4 regions of the Ensifer adhaerens genome follow, and region 3 is predicted to be linked to each of the others. Evidence: riboswitches for the same ligand, from Rfam matches in the RefSeq annotation. Region 3 holds a riboswitch; each other region holds the start of a gene.
The links. A riboswitch is a leader RNA that binds a small molecule or an ion and turns the genes downstream of it on or off. The one in region 3 is predicted to bind cobalamin.
Positions count from the first base shown of each region.

Region 1 (4,139 bases), 760 kb from region 3:
GCAAGGACGGACGCTGGCAGCGACTTCGGGGCTACGCCAATCGCGGCGCACCTTTCGGTCCGGATGATGGCACGCTCGTGCCCTGGGCGGCGGCGGCCTGCCTGCCTTTCTGTGCGGATGCGTCGCTGTCGGCGCTCAGCCAGATGACAGCCAGCCACCCCGGGCTTCTGAAGGCGGGGCGCTTTCCGGGTGGCTTCAATCCGAGCCTGCCGGGCGAGGGGCCGGAGGGGTGGGTCGACACGCGCGTCGTCGGCCTTGACCAGGGGCTCGTCGTGATGATGATCGAGAACTGGCGGAGCGGCTTCGTCTGGAAGCTGACGCGTAGTCTGCCTGCAATCCGGCGCGGACTTGAGCGTGCGGGATTTGAAGGCGGCTGGCTGGCGACGGAGACGTTATGAATTTGGGAAGCCAGCAACAGATTGCGCAGACCGGGGAAGGATATCCGCCACGGGTGCTGGCAGTGGTCGAGCGGTTGCGCGCTGAGTTCCCTGACGTCGGTGTCTCGCTCGGGACGGTGGACGGCGCCTTCAGCGCCCCGGCCGGCTTCTGGGCTGCGGGCGGGGCCGGGATCGAGGAGAGCCTCGCCTATCAGGACTTTTTCGCAGTCGGCATGACGGACCGGATCCGGGCCGCGCATCTGATCGCCTTTTACAGCCGTCAGGTAAGTGTGGTTCTCGGCGCGCTCTATCTCGGTGCGGGCGTTCAGGCTGAGATCGCGGGCATTCGCTTTGAAGACTGGAGTCGCCTTCACCAGGACCGCGCGGTTGCCGGCAAACGCTATCATTTCCACGTCGATCTGGCGGAGAGATCGCAGCAGGCGGAATGCATCGGCGTTTTCGAGCGCGGCTTCACAGCGCATCTGGCGCCGGTCATCGCGATCCTGAAGAAGCGCTCGGGGCTTTCTTCCGGGGCGCAGTGGCGGCTGGCAGCGGATTCGCTTGCGGGCACGTTCCTGGAGATCGGACGGGCGATCGGGGACGAAGTGCGCGGCATGGCCGAGGCGCTCGCGATCGTCAAACGGCCGGGGTCGCGGCTGTTTTCGGAAGAGATCTGCTACGAGGAGATCTCCGCCACCGATCCGGCAAGCGGCGCGCAACTGTCGTGCCAGTACCGGATCCGCTGCGGCTGTTGCCTCTATTTCAAGACGGAGGGCGGCGGCTTCTGCGATACCTGCGTCCTGCTGGAGCCGGACGATCGCCGCGCGCGGCTGGCAGCGCGTCTGATGCAAAACGGCGGGGCCTGAACCCCGCCGTTTTTATGTTCCGGTGCCTTTTGAGGCGCAGCGGGTTCAATGCGACTTAAGGAAGCGCTCGTTGATGAAGCCGGAGACGACGCCGAGAACGATCCAGAAGGCGAGCGTGGTGGCGAGCGCGGCGACCGCGAACTCGGCGCCGAGCACGGCCGGGACGTTGCTGGAGATATCGAGCGGTTGCGGCGCGCCGTAGACATGGGGTGCGGCGATGAGGACGAGGCCGGCGACCTTGGACACTATTTCTTCGCGCAGGACCAGGAGATAGAGGCCGACCGCGGAGAGAGCGACGGTTGTCAGCCACCAGGTCTGGCGGTCGCCGAGTTCGGCCGCCGGGAAGCCCGGGAGTTCCGGCGGCAGGCCGATCGCCGGCAGCATGTGCACCGCGAGCCAGCCGCAGGCGCCCCAGAGAGCGCCGTTCCTGAGCGTGATCGGATAGCCGATCACCAGGCTGACGCCGGCGAGCAGCAAGCCGAAGCCGGAGCCGGTGACGAGGTTTGCCATCAGCGTGCCGGAGAAGCGGCTCATACCGAACATGATGCCGCCTTCCTCATGTTCGCCTTCGTGCGCATAGGCCGGCGTGATCGGCGACAGCGCGTCGAGTACGGCGCCAAGCGGCGATACCGCCTTCAGCGATGAATGCTGGTCATGGCCCTCGGCGGCCGGTTGTGCCGTGCCCGGTTGGCCGGCCGGCTGTTCGGTCGCGGCCGGAGCCTCGCCTTCGAATTGCTCCGCATGCAGGATCAGCGGCGTTACCCGCAGTTCCTGGGCGCCGGTCATGAAGACACCGGCAATCAGCCCAGCCACGATTGCGGCCAGAAGCGTTCTGACAATCATCTTGAATTCCCTCGATAACGGCAAACGCCACGCGCTTCGGCGTGGTTGGTGAGCCTTCCTATTTGCTGTGCCATGCGGACGGTGCTTGCATGTTCGCCAAAGCGCCATGCGCAAACGCCGACATCCGGCGTGAGCCGGATGCATTCAGGTCCGCGGCTATTTCGATGCGGAACGTTGTTCACGTTCCGGCGCATCGTTTAGTGGCAGGGGAAGCCGTAGGAGTGGCGGGTGTCGTGCGCGGTGTCGTGCAGCACGGCCGAATTGGCAAGGCCGGCACCGAAGACGAGGAATGCGCCGATGAAAAGGGCGATGACGCCAGCGGTCAGACGATCGCTCAGGGAGAGCGGGGTGCTCGAAATAGTAGACGTAGCCATGACAACCTCCGTGATGGCATCGGGAAATTTCCCGGTGTGGGCCCTATGCCCGTATCGAGTGGCAGGTTTCCTGGCTCACGGCGCTGGGCGAAATGCCCGGGATCTGCCTCGCCTTCCCAGTTCGACCACCCTCTCGGGGCCTGTTCCAGTGGCTTCTTCCGGATTGCTCCGGAACGGCAAGATCAACGTCGCTCTACAGTCGCGGGGTCGGCCGTGATTTGAATGCCCAGCATGGGTCCATCCGTCACGTTCCCGTTTACTCCCGAAACGCGTTCGCGTCCCGGGAACCAATCGATCCAAAATGATTAGGAGCGTGTCATGGCGTTGTCAATTGAGCCTGCGCCGCCGGCCGCTTCATCCGCGACAAAATCGCGAAGCATCATCTGCTTGTAGGCCTCGACGATGCGGTCGCCCTCCGGCCGATCGACCGAGACGGCAAGCCGCATGGTGCAGTCGCCGAGATGCATGATCAGGAAGGCAGCGCTGTCGATCGTTTCGCGCGGCGTCTCGGGCGCAAAGCGGGCCCAGACATCGGCTAGAAGCTTGCCGCCGGCGCGGCTTTGTTGGAGATCGACCTCACGCAGCGCCTTGTCGGCCTGCATCGCCGACCAGATGTCGCGCATGACAGGCTCGGCCAGGAACATGTCGTAGTAGATGTCGAACAGCAGTGAGAAGGCGTCGCGCAGTTCTGCCATCGACGTGACCTTGGCCAGTTCGGCGGAGATGCACTCGTTGCAAACGGCATTGTAGCGCTCGGCCAGCGTACGCACGATCGCCGCCTTGTCCGGGAAGTACTGGTAGAGCGACCCGATTGAAATCCCCGCCTTTTCAGCGACGTCGCTCATGCGCATGGCGTCGCTGCCCTTCTCCTGGATGAGTGCCGTCGCGCAGGAAAGGATCTGCTCGACGCGCTCGCGGCTGCGCTTCTGGCTGGGCGTCCGGCGCAACGTGGTCTCGTCTTCGGCGGGAGGCGTGGTGGGGTTTGTGTCTGTAATCATGAGTAATGCTCACATTTTGACTTGACTCTTAAAATACGAGGATTTATCACATTTGCAAATGTGAGAGATACTCATGTTTGTAGATGAAGCCTCAGGAGGAAACGATGTCTCAGAAAGTCACACTGGTTTTGGGCGGTACCGGCAAGACGGGGCGGCGGGTGGCCGGGCGCCTTCGGGAGCGGGGCGTAGCGGTGCGCATCGGCGCCCGTTCGGCGTCGCCTTCCTTCGATTGGACGGACGAGGCGACCTGGGCGTCTGCCCTTGAAAATGTCGATCGCATCTATGTCTGCTACCAGCCCGATCTGGCGGTGCCGGGCGCCGTCGATGTCATCGACCGCTTCTCGAGCCTTGCCGTTCGCTCGCGCATCAAGCGGCTGGTGCTTCTGTCGGGGCGTGGCGAGGACGAGGCGGAAGCGGCCGAGCGTGCGCTGCAGGCTTCCGGTGCCGACTGGACGGTCATCCGAGGCAGCTGGTTCTTCGAGAATTTCGACGAAGGCTTCTTGGCCGATGGCGTGATGAGTGGGTCGGTCTTCCTGCCCGTGGACGAGGTCACCGAGCCCTTCGTCAGTTGCGACGACATTGCCGACGTGGCGGTTGCGGCCCTTCTGGACGACGCGCATATCGGCAAGGTCTATGCCTTGACCGGCCCGCGGCTGATGACCTTTGCCTAGGCCGTGGCCG
Region 1 covers NZ_CP083349.1:2,561,753-2,565,891, reverse strand. The annotation lists gene LAC81_RS12595 (glucoamylase family protein) at 1-398, shown strand, start outside; gene LAC81_RS12590 ((2Fe-2S)-binding protein) at 452-1,243, shown strand; gene LAC81_RS12585 (CbtA family protein) at 1,289-2,086, opposite strand; gene LAC81_RS12580 (CbtB domain-containing protein) at 2,284-2,460, opposite strand; cobalamin riboswitch at 2,503-2,767, opposite strand; gene LAC81_RS12575 (TetR/AcrR family transcriptional regulator) at 2,766-3,458, opposite strand; gene LAC81_RS12570 (SDR family oxidoreductase) at 3,563-4,129, shown strand; gene LAC81_RS38410 (hypothetical protein) at 4,133-4,139, shown strand, end outside.
Region 1: it holds a riboswitch for cobalamin, as region 3 does, so the genes downstream of both, LAC81_RS12580 (CbtB domain-containing protein) here and bluB (5,6-dimethylbenzimidazole synthase) in region 3, are expected to answer to the same signal.

Region 2 (4,139 bases), 170 kb from region 3:
ATAATACTGGTCGATGCGGGCACCGACGGCCTGGATCAGGAGACGCATCGGCTTGCCGGGCACATCGGCAAAACCTTTCAAGCGCAGCACGTCGTGCTCGGCAATCACGCCCTTCAGGCGATCGATGAAGGCGGCCGGATCGGCGATCGAACCAAGCTCGACGACGAAGCTGTCGAACTCGTCGTGGTCGTGCTCCTCGCCCGACTCGTGCTCCATTTCATGATGCGACTTGCGGTTGGCGATATCGCTTTCCGTGCCGACACCGAGGCCAAGCAGGATGGCAGCGGCAACTTCGCCGTTCTTCGCCTCGATCATGGTCGGCTTGCGGCTGGTGCGCGAGGACACCTCGTCGCGCACGGCCTTGAGGCCGGAGGCGTCGATCAGGTCGGTCTTGTTGAGAACGATGAGATCGGCAGCCGTCAGCTGGTCCTCGAACAGCTCCTCGATCGGGCTTTCATGGTCGAGATTGTCGTCCTCGACGCGCAGCGCGTCGACCTTGTCATGGTCGTCGGCAAAGCGGCCGGCGGCAACGGCAGCACTGTCGACCACGGTGACGACGCCATCAACCGTCACTTCGCTGCGGATATCCGGCCAGTTGAAGGCGGCGATCAGCGGCTGCGGCAGCGCGAGACCCGAGGTTTCGATGATGATGTGGTCAGGGCGGTTTTCGCGCTCGAGCAGCTTGGTCATGGTCGGGATGAAATCGTCAGCCACGGTGCAGCAGATGCAGCCATTGGTGAGCTCGATGATGTCGTCCTCGGTGCAGGCCTCCGCACCGCAGCCCTTCAGCACGTCGCCATCGACGCCGAGATCGCCGAACTCGTTGATGATCAGCGCGATGCGCTTGCCGTCGGCGTTCTGCAGCAGATTGCGGATCATCGTCGTCTTGCCGGCGCCAAGGAAGCCGGTGATGACGGTCGCCGGGATCTTGCCCTGGTTGGCTCTCGCAGTGGTCATTTTTCAACCCTTCATTTTCAGCGGCAAACCGGCCGCGACAAAGTAAACTTCAGCGGATTTCTCCGCAACGATCTGGTGAAGCCGGCCGGCATGGTCGCGAAATTCGCGGGCCATGCGGTTCTCGGGCACGATGCCGAGGCCGACCTCGTTGGAAACAAAGATGAGGCGCGCCCGCGCCTCAGGCAGATACGCGGCAAGGGCGGCGAACTCCGCCGTCATGTCGCGCTCTTCGAGCATGAGATTGGTGACCCACAGCGTCAGGCAGTCGATCAGGACCACATGACCCGGATTGTCGATGCGCCTGAGGGTGCCCAAGAGATCAAGCGGTTCCTCATGCGTTGTCCAGCCTTCGCCGCGGCGCGTCCTGTGATGATCGATCCGCTCGCGCATTTCGTCGTCCCAGGCTCGTCCCGTGGCGACATAATGCATGGTGAGGCCGGACGCTTCGACGAGCCTCTCGGAAAAGCTGGATTTGCCGGAACGGGCGCCGCCAAGGACCAGGACCGGCCCGGCACTATGAGTGCTCATCGCCGCCGCCTCAGAAAACCCGCCTCAGCGGCGGATGGCAAAAGCCGTTCGACGCGCCGGCGGCGCGTGCGGGAAAACATCTGCGAGCCAAAACAACCTCCGTGATGGCGTTGGAGACGACACGTCTCCTCGGGCGGAATGCCCATGCCGGATGGCAGGTCTCCTGGCTCACGGCGTCACAGGCCCGCATCGCCTCGCCCATGAGGGCGAGGTTCCGATGTCAGGACCCGAGCGGCCCGCCTTACCTTCCCGGCGTCTTTCCGGTGCCACAGCGAACCTTTGCGCGTCGTCTCCGACACGCGGCGCTGTGAGGGACATCGTGAAAGGCGGACGATTCGTAGAAGAAGAGGCGTCCAACCCGGCTGATCACGATGCCACGCCAGTGGCTTTTCCGGCTCGACCGCGACCTGCCTCGGTTGCCCCATGCAACCGGCTGACAGCCCGATATCGAACCCGATGGCGAACCCTGACCGTTCTACAGTCGCGGGGTCGGCTGCGATAAGGATGCCCGATTTGGGTCCATCCGTCACATTCCCAATTATTCCCCCCTATCGCCACGATGAGGGGGAACCATCCAACACCTGATGATTAGGAAGCGGCCGACCCAAAGTCAATCGACGCTTGCGACACCTCCCCGGCTTGGTTGCGCCGCGCGACGATTTGTCGAGCGGCAGGCAAACGGCCACAGCCCGCCACATACCGCCGAACGAACTGCTCATCCGCCTGCACCCGAGGCCGACATCCATTCACTCTCACTTTGCGCCAAAGCGCTATCAGAATGTGCCAAAGTGGCATCGGGCTCTGGCGCGCCTTTGTTCCCGAGTGCAGAAAAGAGGAGAACGATGAACTCAAATTTGCAGGCGACCATGTCAAACCGCCTTTATCCCGTGGCGAGATCCATCACCCAGGTGGCCAAGCTGCTGAAAATCTCCGCCGAACAGGCGGTGCGCCGCGCCGGGCTGCCGCGTGATATCCTTCGCCACGAAGGCAAGGGCCTGACGCCAACCCAGGTTTTCGCCCTGTGGCGCGCCATCGAGCTAGAGGCTGAGCGGCCCGACCTGCCGCTTTACCTGAGCAAGCTCTTTGCCCATGCGCCGTTCACACCGGCCATGTTTTCTTTCTCCTGTTCGCCAGACGTGCGCGTCGGGTTCAAGCGTCTGTCGGTGTTCAAGCCGCTGATGGGACCGATGAAGCTGGAGGTGTGCGAAGACGACAGCTTCCTGCATATCGAGATCGGTACGGTGGACCCAAATGTTCCGGCCCCACCACAACTGGTCTGGTTCGAGGCGCTCTACCTCCTGGAATCCGCCCGCTGTTACACCGCAGAGCTTATTCGGCCATCGCGGCTCCAGCTGCCCCAACTGGCCAACCTCAGCAACGACGTGCTGGACTTCCTTGGCTGTGAACCCGAGCTTGACGGCGGAGCGCGCCTCTCCCTGCGCAGAGAAGATGCCGACCTGCCGCTGATCACCGAAAACGAGGAATCCTGGCCCGATTTTGAGAAAAGGCTACGCCGCGAGATGGAGGCGCATGAAACCGACACACCGATCGTGCTGCGGGCAAAGCGGGTTTTGCATGACATGCTGCCGTCGGGGGAAGCCAGTATCGAGGCGATGTGCAGACGGCTCGCCATGTCGAAGCGCACCCTGCAACGGCAATTGAAGGAGGAAGGCGAAACCTTCCAGACGGTGCTGGCATCGACCCGCGCGGAACTGGCGATGCATTATCTCGGCGAAGACGGGCTGAACGTCGAGGAAATCTCCTATCTGCTGGCCTACCGCGAGCCGAATTCCTTCTATCGCGCCTTTCAGGGCTGGACCGGCATGACGCCCGCCGAGGCGCGGGGAACGGTGACGCACTGAGAGAGTGCGCCATGTCTGCACCGGAAGATAGCGGTTTGGCGCGTTCCGATAGTTGATTGGCACGAAGCGATTTTGAGGAAATTCAGGCGATACGCCAGATTGATCTCCAACGAACAAAGGGCATGACGCCCGCAAGGATTGGAGAAGATCATGGCAATCGCACGGAAAACCGCTCTCGTCACCGGCGCCTCCTCGGGCATGGGCAAGGTCATCGCAAAGCAGCTGATCAAGGACGGTCTGACCGTCATCGTTGCCGCCCGCCGGATGGAGCAGATGGACGATCTGAGAGCGCTCGGCGCACATCCTGTCTCGCTGGATGTCGCGGACGAAGCCAGTCGAAAATCCGCGGTCGCCGAGATCATCATGAAATTCGGCGGGGTCGACGTGCTGGTCAACAATGCCGGTTTCGGACTTTACGGCTCGGTCGAAGACGTACCTCTCAGCGAGGCCCGCTATCAGTTCGACGTGAACCTCTTCGGCGCGGCCGCACTGATCCAGGATCTGGTGCCCTACATGCGCGAGAAGCGCGCCGGCAAGATCATCAACATCACCTCGATGGGCGGCAAGATCTACACGCCGCTCGGTGCCTGGTATCACGCGTCGAAACACGCGCTCGAAGGCCTGTCGGACTGCCTTCGCCTGGAACTGCAACAGTTCGGCATCGACGTGGTGGTCGTCGAGCCCGGCGTCATCCAGACGGCATTCGCCAACGTGATGGAAGGCCCGATGATGAAGTTCTCGGGCAACACCGCCTACGGCGCGATGGCAAAGAACGTCTCCAAGGCCACCGCC
Region 2 covers NZ_CP083349.1:1,971,442-1,975,580, forward strand. The annotation lists gene cobW (cobalamin biosynthesis protein CobW) at 1-957, opposite strand, end outside; gene cobU (bifunctional adenosylcobinamide kinase/adenosylcobinamide-phosphate guanylyltransferase) at 961-1,485, opposite strand; cobalamin riboswitch at 1,621-2,075, opposite strand; gene LAC81_RS09635 (AraC family transcriptional regulator) at 2,352-3,347, shown strand; gene LAC81_RS09640 (oxidoreductase) at 3,498-4,139, shown strand, end outside.
Region 2: it holds a riboswitch for cobalamin, as region 3 does, so the genes downstream of both, cobU (bifunctional adenosylcobinamide kinase/adenosylcobinamide-phosphate guanylyltransferase) here and bluB (5,6-dimethylbenzimidazole synthase) in region 3, are expected to answer to the same signal.

Region 3 (4,139 bases):
GCGCCGGAGAATTTTGCCGCCTACTACGGCAACGCCATCATCGCGCTCGTCAGCGAAGCCTGGCTCGGGCCGAACTACCAGATGACGGCGCAGGTGAACCGCGTCAATCCGGGTGGAGCTGCGCAGTCGGCGCACCGGGACTATCATCTCGGCTTCCAGACCTCCGCGGTGATCGAGCAGTACCCGGCGCACGTGCACAAGCTCTCGCCGGTGCTGACGCTACAGGGCGCGGTCGCCCATTGCGACATGCCGCTCGAGAGCGGGCCGACGCTGTTCCTGCCGTACAGCCAGACCTATGTGCCGGGTTACCTGGCCCTCAACCGTCCGGAGTTCCGCGCCTATTTCGACGAACATCACGTACAGCTCCCGCTCGAAAAAGGCGATGTCGTCTTCTTCAATCCCGCCCTCTTCCATGCGGCCGGCAACAACCGCTCCGCCGATATCCGCCGCGTTGCAAACCTGCTGCAGGTGTCCTCCGCCTTTGGCCGGGCGATGGAGACCGTCGATCGGCTGACAATGAGCGCAACGCTCTACCCGGCGCTGAAGGCGTTGCTGGCAAACGGCAAGCTGGCCGAAGCGGAAGCGGCCAATGCGATTGCGTCCTGCGCCGAAGGCTATTCCTTCCCGACCAATCTCGACCGCGATCCGCCGCTCGGCGGGCTGGCGCCGAAGACCCAGGCACAGCTGATGCGCGGGGCGCTGGCGGCGGGAACGAGCGAGCAGGATTTTCACGCGGCGCTCGACGCTCAGGCGAAGCGCAAGCTGAGCTGACGGTTCAATTACCCATTCGGGCTCCCGGTGCGTTTCGCCCGGGAGCCGTCGCTGTTTGACACGATCATCTTCGAGGAGGGAATTCGATGAGTGGACAATTGGAAGGCAAGATCGCCATCGTCACCGGTGGCACGCAAGGGTTGGGCGCAACGATCGCCGGCCTCTTCGCCGAACGCGGCGCGGCGGGTATCGTCATCTGCGGACGCAATGCGGCCAAGGGGCGGGCGAAGGCTGAAGAGATCGGCAAGGCCAGCGGCGCGAAGGTGATCTATGTCGAGGCCGATCTCGAGAAGGTCGAGGACGCCCGTAAGGTCGTTGCGGCTTGTGATGCGGAGTTCGGCCGGGTCGATGCGCTCGTCAATGCCGCCGCGATCACCGACCGCGGCACGATCCTCGACACGACACCGGAGCTCTTCGACCGGATGTTCGGGATCAACGTGCGAGCGCCGTTCTTCCTGATGCAGGAGACGGTGAAGGTGATGCGGCGCGAGCGAACCGAAGGCACGATCGTCAATATCGGCTCCATGTCGGCGATGGCCGGGCAGCCCTTCATCGCCGCCTATTGCTCGTCGAAAGGGGCGCTGGAGACGCTGACCAAGAACACGGCCTATGCGCTCCTGCGAAACCGCATTCGGGTCAACGGCCTGAATATCGGCTGGATGGCTTCCGAAGGCGAGGACCGGATCCAGCGTGAGTTTCACGGAGCATCGGCGGACTGGCTCGAAAGGGCGGCCGCCAGCCAGCCCTTCGGCCGGCTCGTCGATCCGGCAGAGGTGGCACGCGCCTGCGCCTATCTGTCTTCGGCTGAATCAGGGCTGATGACCGGATCGGTGATCTGCTTCGATCAATCGGTCTGGGGCGGCTATGACGGTTCGCCGCATCCGGTGGCGCCGCTATAGGCGGCGCTTGTCTTTCGGTTGCCGCTATGCGCTTATGGCGGCGTCAGGTGCCCGCGCGAGCGGGAGAATCGGGAATCCGGCGTCATTCCGGAACGTGCCCAACGCTGTGACGGGGACGGTCGCCTCTAAGTGCCTTGAATTGATTCAAGGATTTGCCACTGGATCTTCAATCGGTCTGGGAAGGTGAGGCGGCCGGTTGAACCGGAGTCAGAAGACCGGCCTGGCAAGATAGACCGAACCCCGCGCGGACGGCGGGAGGTTGCGCATTGTTGGGGATCGAACGATGCTGACTGAACCGAAGGGCGGCCTTGCGGCTGCCGGTGCCTTCGCGCGCAACGAGCGGGAGGCCGTCTACCGCGCCATCGAAACACGCCGCGACGTGCGCGACGAATTTCTCGCAGAACCTCTTCCCGACGATTTGGTGAAACGCCTGCTTACGGCTGCGCACAGCGCGCCGTCTGTCGGCTTCATGCAGCCCTGGAACTTCGTGCTGGTGCGAGCGGAAGAAACGCGTGAGCGCGTCTGGCAGGCCTTTCGCCGCGCCAACGACGAGGCCGCCTTGATGTTCGAGGCGGAACAGCAGACGAAGTACCGTTCGCTGAAACTCGAAGGCATTCGCAAGGCGCCGCTCAGCATCTGCGTCACCTGTGACCGCACGCGCGGCGGCGCCGTCGTCCTCGGCCGTACCCATAATCCGCAGATGGATGTCTATTCCACGGTTTGCGCCGTGCAGAACCTGTGGCTTGCCGCGCGCGCCGAAGGTGTCGGTGTCGGCTGGGTCAGCATCTTCCACGAGGCGGAGATCAAGGCGATCCTCGGCATCCCTGGTCACATCGAGATCGTCGCCTGGCTCTGCCTCGGCTATGTCGATCGCCTCTACCAACAACCGGAGTTGGCGGTAAAGGGATGGCGGCAGCGTCTGCCGCTGGAAGAACTGGTGTTCGAGGAAGGCTGGGGGAACTGCAGCGAGCGTTCCTAAAGCCCGTTGCGCCAAAATGGGCAGCGGTTTTTCGACAGCGACATGCGAGATATCGAGAACTTGAAGCGCAATGAGCGAATCTGAAGATCGCGGCGCGCTTTGAGATGGCGCGCCGGGATCAGTTCTGGACCGGCTGATAGGCCGGTCCCTTCGGGTGCTTCAGGTCGATCGAGGTTTCCTGTTGCGGCAGGAAGGTCGGGCCGACGACGCGCACCTTGCTCTTCGACGGATCGTAGGGCCGCTCCTCGGGCGGTGCCTTGGCAGTCGTGGTCTCCGCCGGCTTTCTGGTTTCGATCACGACGATGGACGACTGGTCGTCACCGATCTTGGTGCCGGTCGTCTTCGGCGAGGTTGCGGCGGTCTGAGGTATCTGGCAGCCGCACATGCCGGGCTTGCTGACGCCGCGGGTGCGATAGGCAAAGGCATTCGGCATTTCGGTATAGGGCCGGCCCGTCACGGCCGAGACCATCTGATCGCTCTCTTCCGTGTTGATATCATGGAAATAGAGTTCGGTTTCAGCGCCCGGGCAGCGCGCCCGGCAGGCCTGTTCGTCCCGCGGGAAATCGGCCGGCGTGGCGTCCGAGGAGATCGGGAAAAAGGCGCCGTCGCAGGTGCGCACGCACATGGTCCGCAGCGTGCCGCTGTAGTAGCGTTCCTGCGGCGCATAGCCGTCTTCGCCAAGCATCGGGCCGTAGGCGTCGTCAGGCGGCAGATCGGCGATGATGTTGCGGTGCGATTCGGGCTCTTCGGGGTCGACGCTCGCGAACTCTTCGCGGTCGCCATAGCAGCCATTGATCTCCAGCGCGGCAAGGATGCGGCGACGGCTGTCCTGGCTGCCCCCGGCAACAATCTGCTCGCGCTCCGATTTCAGCATGCGCAGATTGTCTTCCATCTCGGCAATGAGGCCGTCGAGTTCGCCACAGATATCCGGGTTGCCGCCATCGAAGGTGACGACGCTGCCGCCACCACAGGCAGCACGGCGGCGGTCGTTCTTCGCCCTGCGCAGCTCGATGTTCTGGCGGGAGATCGCACTCGCATAGTCACGGGCGTCGGCATTGCTGGAGACGATGTCAGGCAGCTGCGCAAGACGGGTGTTCAGCCGGTCGCACACGGTCGATGCCAGCGAAGGATCGGCACCGACCAGGGCAAACGGCACAAGCACCGCAGCGAGGTGTTTCAAGCGCGGGAACACGGGCGAAGTCTCTTCCTGCAACCGCTCGACGCCGGCCTTCTGATATGGGCGGCTGCCAGCGGTATTTCCTGTTTCACCTCCATCATAGAGCTTGTCGGTGATCGTGCAACGACAAGCGGCGGTTTGCGTTAACGGGTCCGGCTGAGCGAAGCGCTCAAGCGGCGCGGGCGGTTTCCAGCGACATCGGACGTTCGAGAACAGTGCCTTCGATGGCGGCAACCGCTTTCATACGCTGGAGCAAGTTTTCATTCACTTCCCAGGCAACGGCAACGGCAAAGACCGAGCCGATGCGATGCGG
Region 3 covers NZ_CP083349.1:1,801,207-1,805,345, reverse strand. The annotation lists gene LAC81_RS08845 (phytanoyl-CoA dioxygenase family protein) at 1-771, shown strand, start outside; gene LAC81_RS08840 (SDR family oxidoreductase) at 858-1,670, shown strand; cobalamin riboswitch at 1,699-1,909, shown strand; gene bluB (5,6-dimethylbenzimidazole synthase) at 1,954-2,649, shown strand; gene LAC81_RS08830 (DUF2865 domain-containing protein) at 2,768-3,841, opposite strand; gene LAC81_RS08825 (acyl-homoserine-lactone synthase) at 3,996-4,139, opposite strand, start outside.

Region 4 (4,139 bases), 240 kb from region 3:
CCCCAGCCAAGGAAGGCAATGTCGGTCGTCTCGACGGGCCTGTCGGCAAAGCCTAGCGCCTTGATCGCCGCTTCGACGTGTCTCTTGGCGCCGCCGATGGTGACGATGTCGCCGCGCTCGACGGTGGTGCCGGGCAGCACCGGAATCTCGACCAGCGAGCGGATGATCTTGCGGGCATAGACGCCGCGCGCCCAATCCATCGTGCTGACATCGGCGAGCGTCTTGCCGGCAAGCGCCTTGCTGGTGACGTAGACGTCGACCACTTCGGCTTCCGCGTTCAAGAGTTCCTTGTCCTCGACCTCGATGAGCTTGCTGTCGAGGTTTTCGACGAGCACGGCACGCCGGCCCGAAAAGGCAACGACGTCACCTGGCTGCAGCACGGTGTTGCCGTCGGCTTCGATGATCTGGTCGCCGCGACGCAGACGTTCGACAAAGACACGGATGCCGGGAAGAATGTCCTTGACCGGCTTGCCGGTCAGCCCGCTTGCCTGATCGACGCGGTAGGCGCGAAGGCCGAAATCGTGATAGGCGCGGGTGATGCCGGGTTCGCTGCTCTCGGTGCCGCCGCCAAGCTTGGCCTCATATTCCCGGCACGCCGCCGGAAGGTCGATACCGAGAAGCTTTGGCCCAAGCTGGGCGAGGATGATGGCCGAGCCGATCGTGCCCCAGATATAGGTCACCGCATAGGCGATCGGGATCTGGTCGGCAAAGGCCTTGGCCTGCTCGGCCGGCAGCCCGAGGGAGTTGATCTGATCCGTCGCGACGCCGATTGCAGCCGAGATCGTCTGCGATCCCGCATACATGCCGGCGCCATAGCCGAGCGGAAGCCCGGCGATCAGCGCGCAGAGATAGGGAACGATGAGGCACAGCACCAGGACAGACAGCGCGAAGGCGATCTGCTTTGGTCCGTCGGTGCTGAGGCCGCGCACGAACTGGGGTCCGACGCCGTAGCCGACGGCGAAGAGGAAGATCAGGAACAGGGTGGATTTCAGGTCACCGGAAACCTGGATGCCCAGCTGCCCGATGAGAACACCGGCAAGAAGCGTTGCGGTGACGTTTCCGAGATTGAATCCCGCGACCTTGATCGGCCCGATCAGGAAGCCGATGCCGAGTGCCAGGAAGACGGCCACGGGCGGGTATGTCCGAAGTGTGTCGACGAAGAAATCGATGGGATTCACTACTTTTCCCTTCAGAAAGTTGAGTTGCCATCACTTCATTTCGGGATTGCGCCATTTCTGTACTGCGCGGCCAAGTTGAGTTTATTGGTGCGTTACCGATGCCCAATCTTAGCTTTGCCGATTGTCGCTTCGACCGATGATTTTCTCAACAGACATGGGGTTACGTGAGCGTAACGTACGTTAAGATTGCCGGCATTTGCGCATGGCGCTGGCGCTTTTTGTGGGCGCGGCGGCACCAGTCGGAAAGCATCGGGCCGGGTGGTCGGCCGATCGGCGTGCGCAGGGCGGATCGGGGGGCGCCGGGCAGCGCCGCCGCGGCAAATTTCGCCGGCTACTCAACTTTGACATTGCAATACGTTATGTTATCTCATAACAAATCCTGCATGACGAAACGCCGCATGTTGATAGGTCCGTAGCGCATGCCCCTAGCAGTTGTTTCATCGGCCGATTCATGCGAGGAAGAGCGTGATGGTGCTGCGTCCGCGGAAATGCGGAAGCGGCTGAAAAGGGAACACGGAACGGACGACCCAAATGGGGCCGAAACCGTGGCTGCCCCCGCAACTGTGAGCGGAAAGCGCATTCACACCATGTCACTGGTCAAAGACCGGGAAGACGTGGATGCGCCGCGACCCGCGAGCCAGGAGACCTGCCATCGAACCGATCAACCACAACGGACGGGGTGTTCCGATGGAAAAGAACTGGCTTTCGCGCGACGGTCATCCGTCATCCTGCCGCTTCGCCATCTCCTGCCGTCACTCCGGCGGAGAGAGAAAATGGCTGAGCCGAATTCCCGACAGCACAAGATAACGGTTTGCACCGATTGCCGTTTTACCGGCGGTCCCTGCGTGCCGGGCGCCGAGCTGATAAAGCGTCTCAACCGCAGCATCGCCGCGCTCGGCGAGCCGCTCGATCGTGATTTCTCGATCGCCGGCACCGTCTGCATGGCGGCTTGCACGCGACCCTGCACCATCGCCTTCCAGGCGACGGGCAAGGCGACCTATCTCTTCGGTGATATCTCGCCGGAAGAGGATATCGACGACCTCGTCCGCTTCGCCGCCACCTATGCCGAACGTGGCGACGGCATGACGCGTGCCGCCGAGCGTCCGCGCGGCCTCAAGACAAAGACGCTCGCTCGCATTCCGGCGGCAGTGCTCGTCTCCGAAGACATTGGAGGACGGTTCCAATGAGCGCAACACGCAAAGGGTGGCGGCGACCTCTGGTGCGCGGGCAGAAATGCGCCGCGGCGCGGGGAGGGACGCGGTCATGACCTGTTCAGCGACGGGAGCTGCCCTCAAGGTGGAAGGCCTTTGCTGGGGGCCCCGTGCGGGGCTGACCCTGGTCGAAGACATGGATTTCTCGATCGAAGCGGGCAGCCGCCTTGCGATCCTCGGGCCGAACGGCGCCGGCAAGACCTCGCTTCTGCGCTGCCTCTACCGGGCGGTGCAGCCGAATGCCGGCCGAATCGAGATCGACGGCGTCGACCTCTGGTCGATCTCGGCGCGCGAGGCGGCGAAGACGATTGCCGTCGTGCTGCAGGAAATGCCCGGCGACTTTCCCTTCAGCGTGCGTGACGTCGTGATGATGGGACGCATCCCGCGGCGAGAGGGGCTCAACGGCTGGACGGAGACGGACCGCGAGCGCGTGCAGCATGCGCTCTCTCATCTCGATCTTTCCCACCTCGCCGGCCGCCAGTTCGCCACACTTTCGGGCGGCGAAAAGCAGCGGGTGCTGATTGCCCGGGCACTCGCCCAGGAGCCGCGCATCATCATCCTCGACGAGCCGACCAACCATCTCGACATCCGTCACCAGCTCGAAATCCTCGAGCTCTTGCAGACGCTGAAGCTGACGATCGTTTCGACGCTGCACGACATCAATCTCGCCGCCGAATTCGCGACCGACGTCGCAATCGTGACCGCGGGGCGGCTGACGGCCTTCGGAACTCCCGATGCGGTGCTGAACCCGCGCGCGCTTTCCACCGCCTTCGGCGTCACTGCCACCGCCCACGGCACCGCCGTTGCCGGCAGCGCCCGTTTCTCCTTTTCACTTCCTCGACAGGGATCCATTTCATGAAGATCAATATTGCCTCCTCTACCTTGCTGTTTCTCATTGCCGCCGCCACGCCGGCGCTCGCCTATCCGGTGACCGTCAAGAGCTGCAACCGCGAGGTGACCTTCGATGCCGCGCCGAAACGGGCGATCGCCAACGACGTCAACCTGGTGGAGATGATGCTGGCGCTGAAACTGCAGGACCACATGGTCGGCTATACCGGCGTTTCCGGCTGGAAGACGCTCGATGAAAAACTGCGCGAAGGTGTGAAGGAACTGCCGGAGCTTGCGGAGAAATATCCGACCAAGGAAGTGCTCCTCAATGCCGACGCCGATTTCTTCTTCGCCGGCTGGAACTACGGCATGAAGGTCGGTGGCGAAGTGACGCCCGAGACATTGGCGCCCTTCAAGATCGGCGTCTACGAACTCACCGAATCCTGCATCCACGTCATGGCCAGGGAGAAGCCCTCGATGGACGACATGTTCGTCGATCTCCTCAATCTCGGCCGCATTTTCGGCGTCGAGGATCGGGCCGAAGCGCTGGTCGCGGGTTATCGCAGCCAGCTCGCCGAGATCACCAAGGCCAATGTCGGCAACGCCAAGCCGACCCGCGTCTTCGTCTATGATTCCGGCGAGGAGAAGCCCTTCACGTCGGGTCGCTTCGGCATTCCGACCGCGATGATCGAGGCTGCCGGCGGCGCCAACATCATGGACGATGTCGACAAGAGCTGGGTGGAAGTCTCCTGGGAGCCGGTGATCGAGCGGAACCCGGAGGTGGTGATGATCGTCAACTACGGCGAGGTGAAAGCCGAGGACAAGATCGCTTTCATGAAGAGCAACCCGGCCTTCGCCAATGTCGATGCGGTGAAGAACGACCGCTTCGTCGTGCTCGATTATGTCGAGGCGACGCCCGGAC
Region 4 covers NZ_CP083349.1:2,042,547-2,046,685, reverse strand. The annotation lists gene aspT (aspartate-alanine antiporter) at 1-1,178, opposite strand, end outside; cobalamin riboswitch at 1,631-1,847, shown strand; gene LAC81_RS10005 (DUF1636 family protein) at 1,952-2,365, shown strand; gene LAC81_RS10000 (ABC transporter ATP-binding protein) at 2,442-3,248, shown strand; gene LAC81_RS09995 (ABC transporter substrate-binding protein) at 3,245-4,139, shown strand, end outside.
Region 4: it holds a riboswitch for cobalamin, as region 3 does, so the genes downstream of both, LAC81_RS10005 (DUF1636 family protein) here and bluB (5,6-dimethylbenzimidazole synthase) in region 3, are expected to answer to the same signal.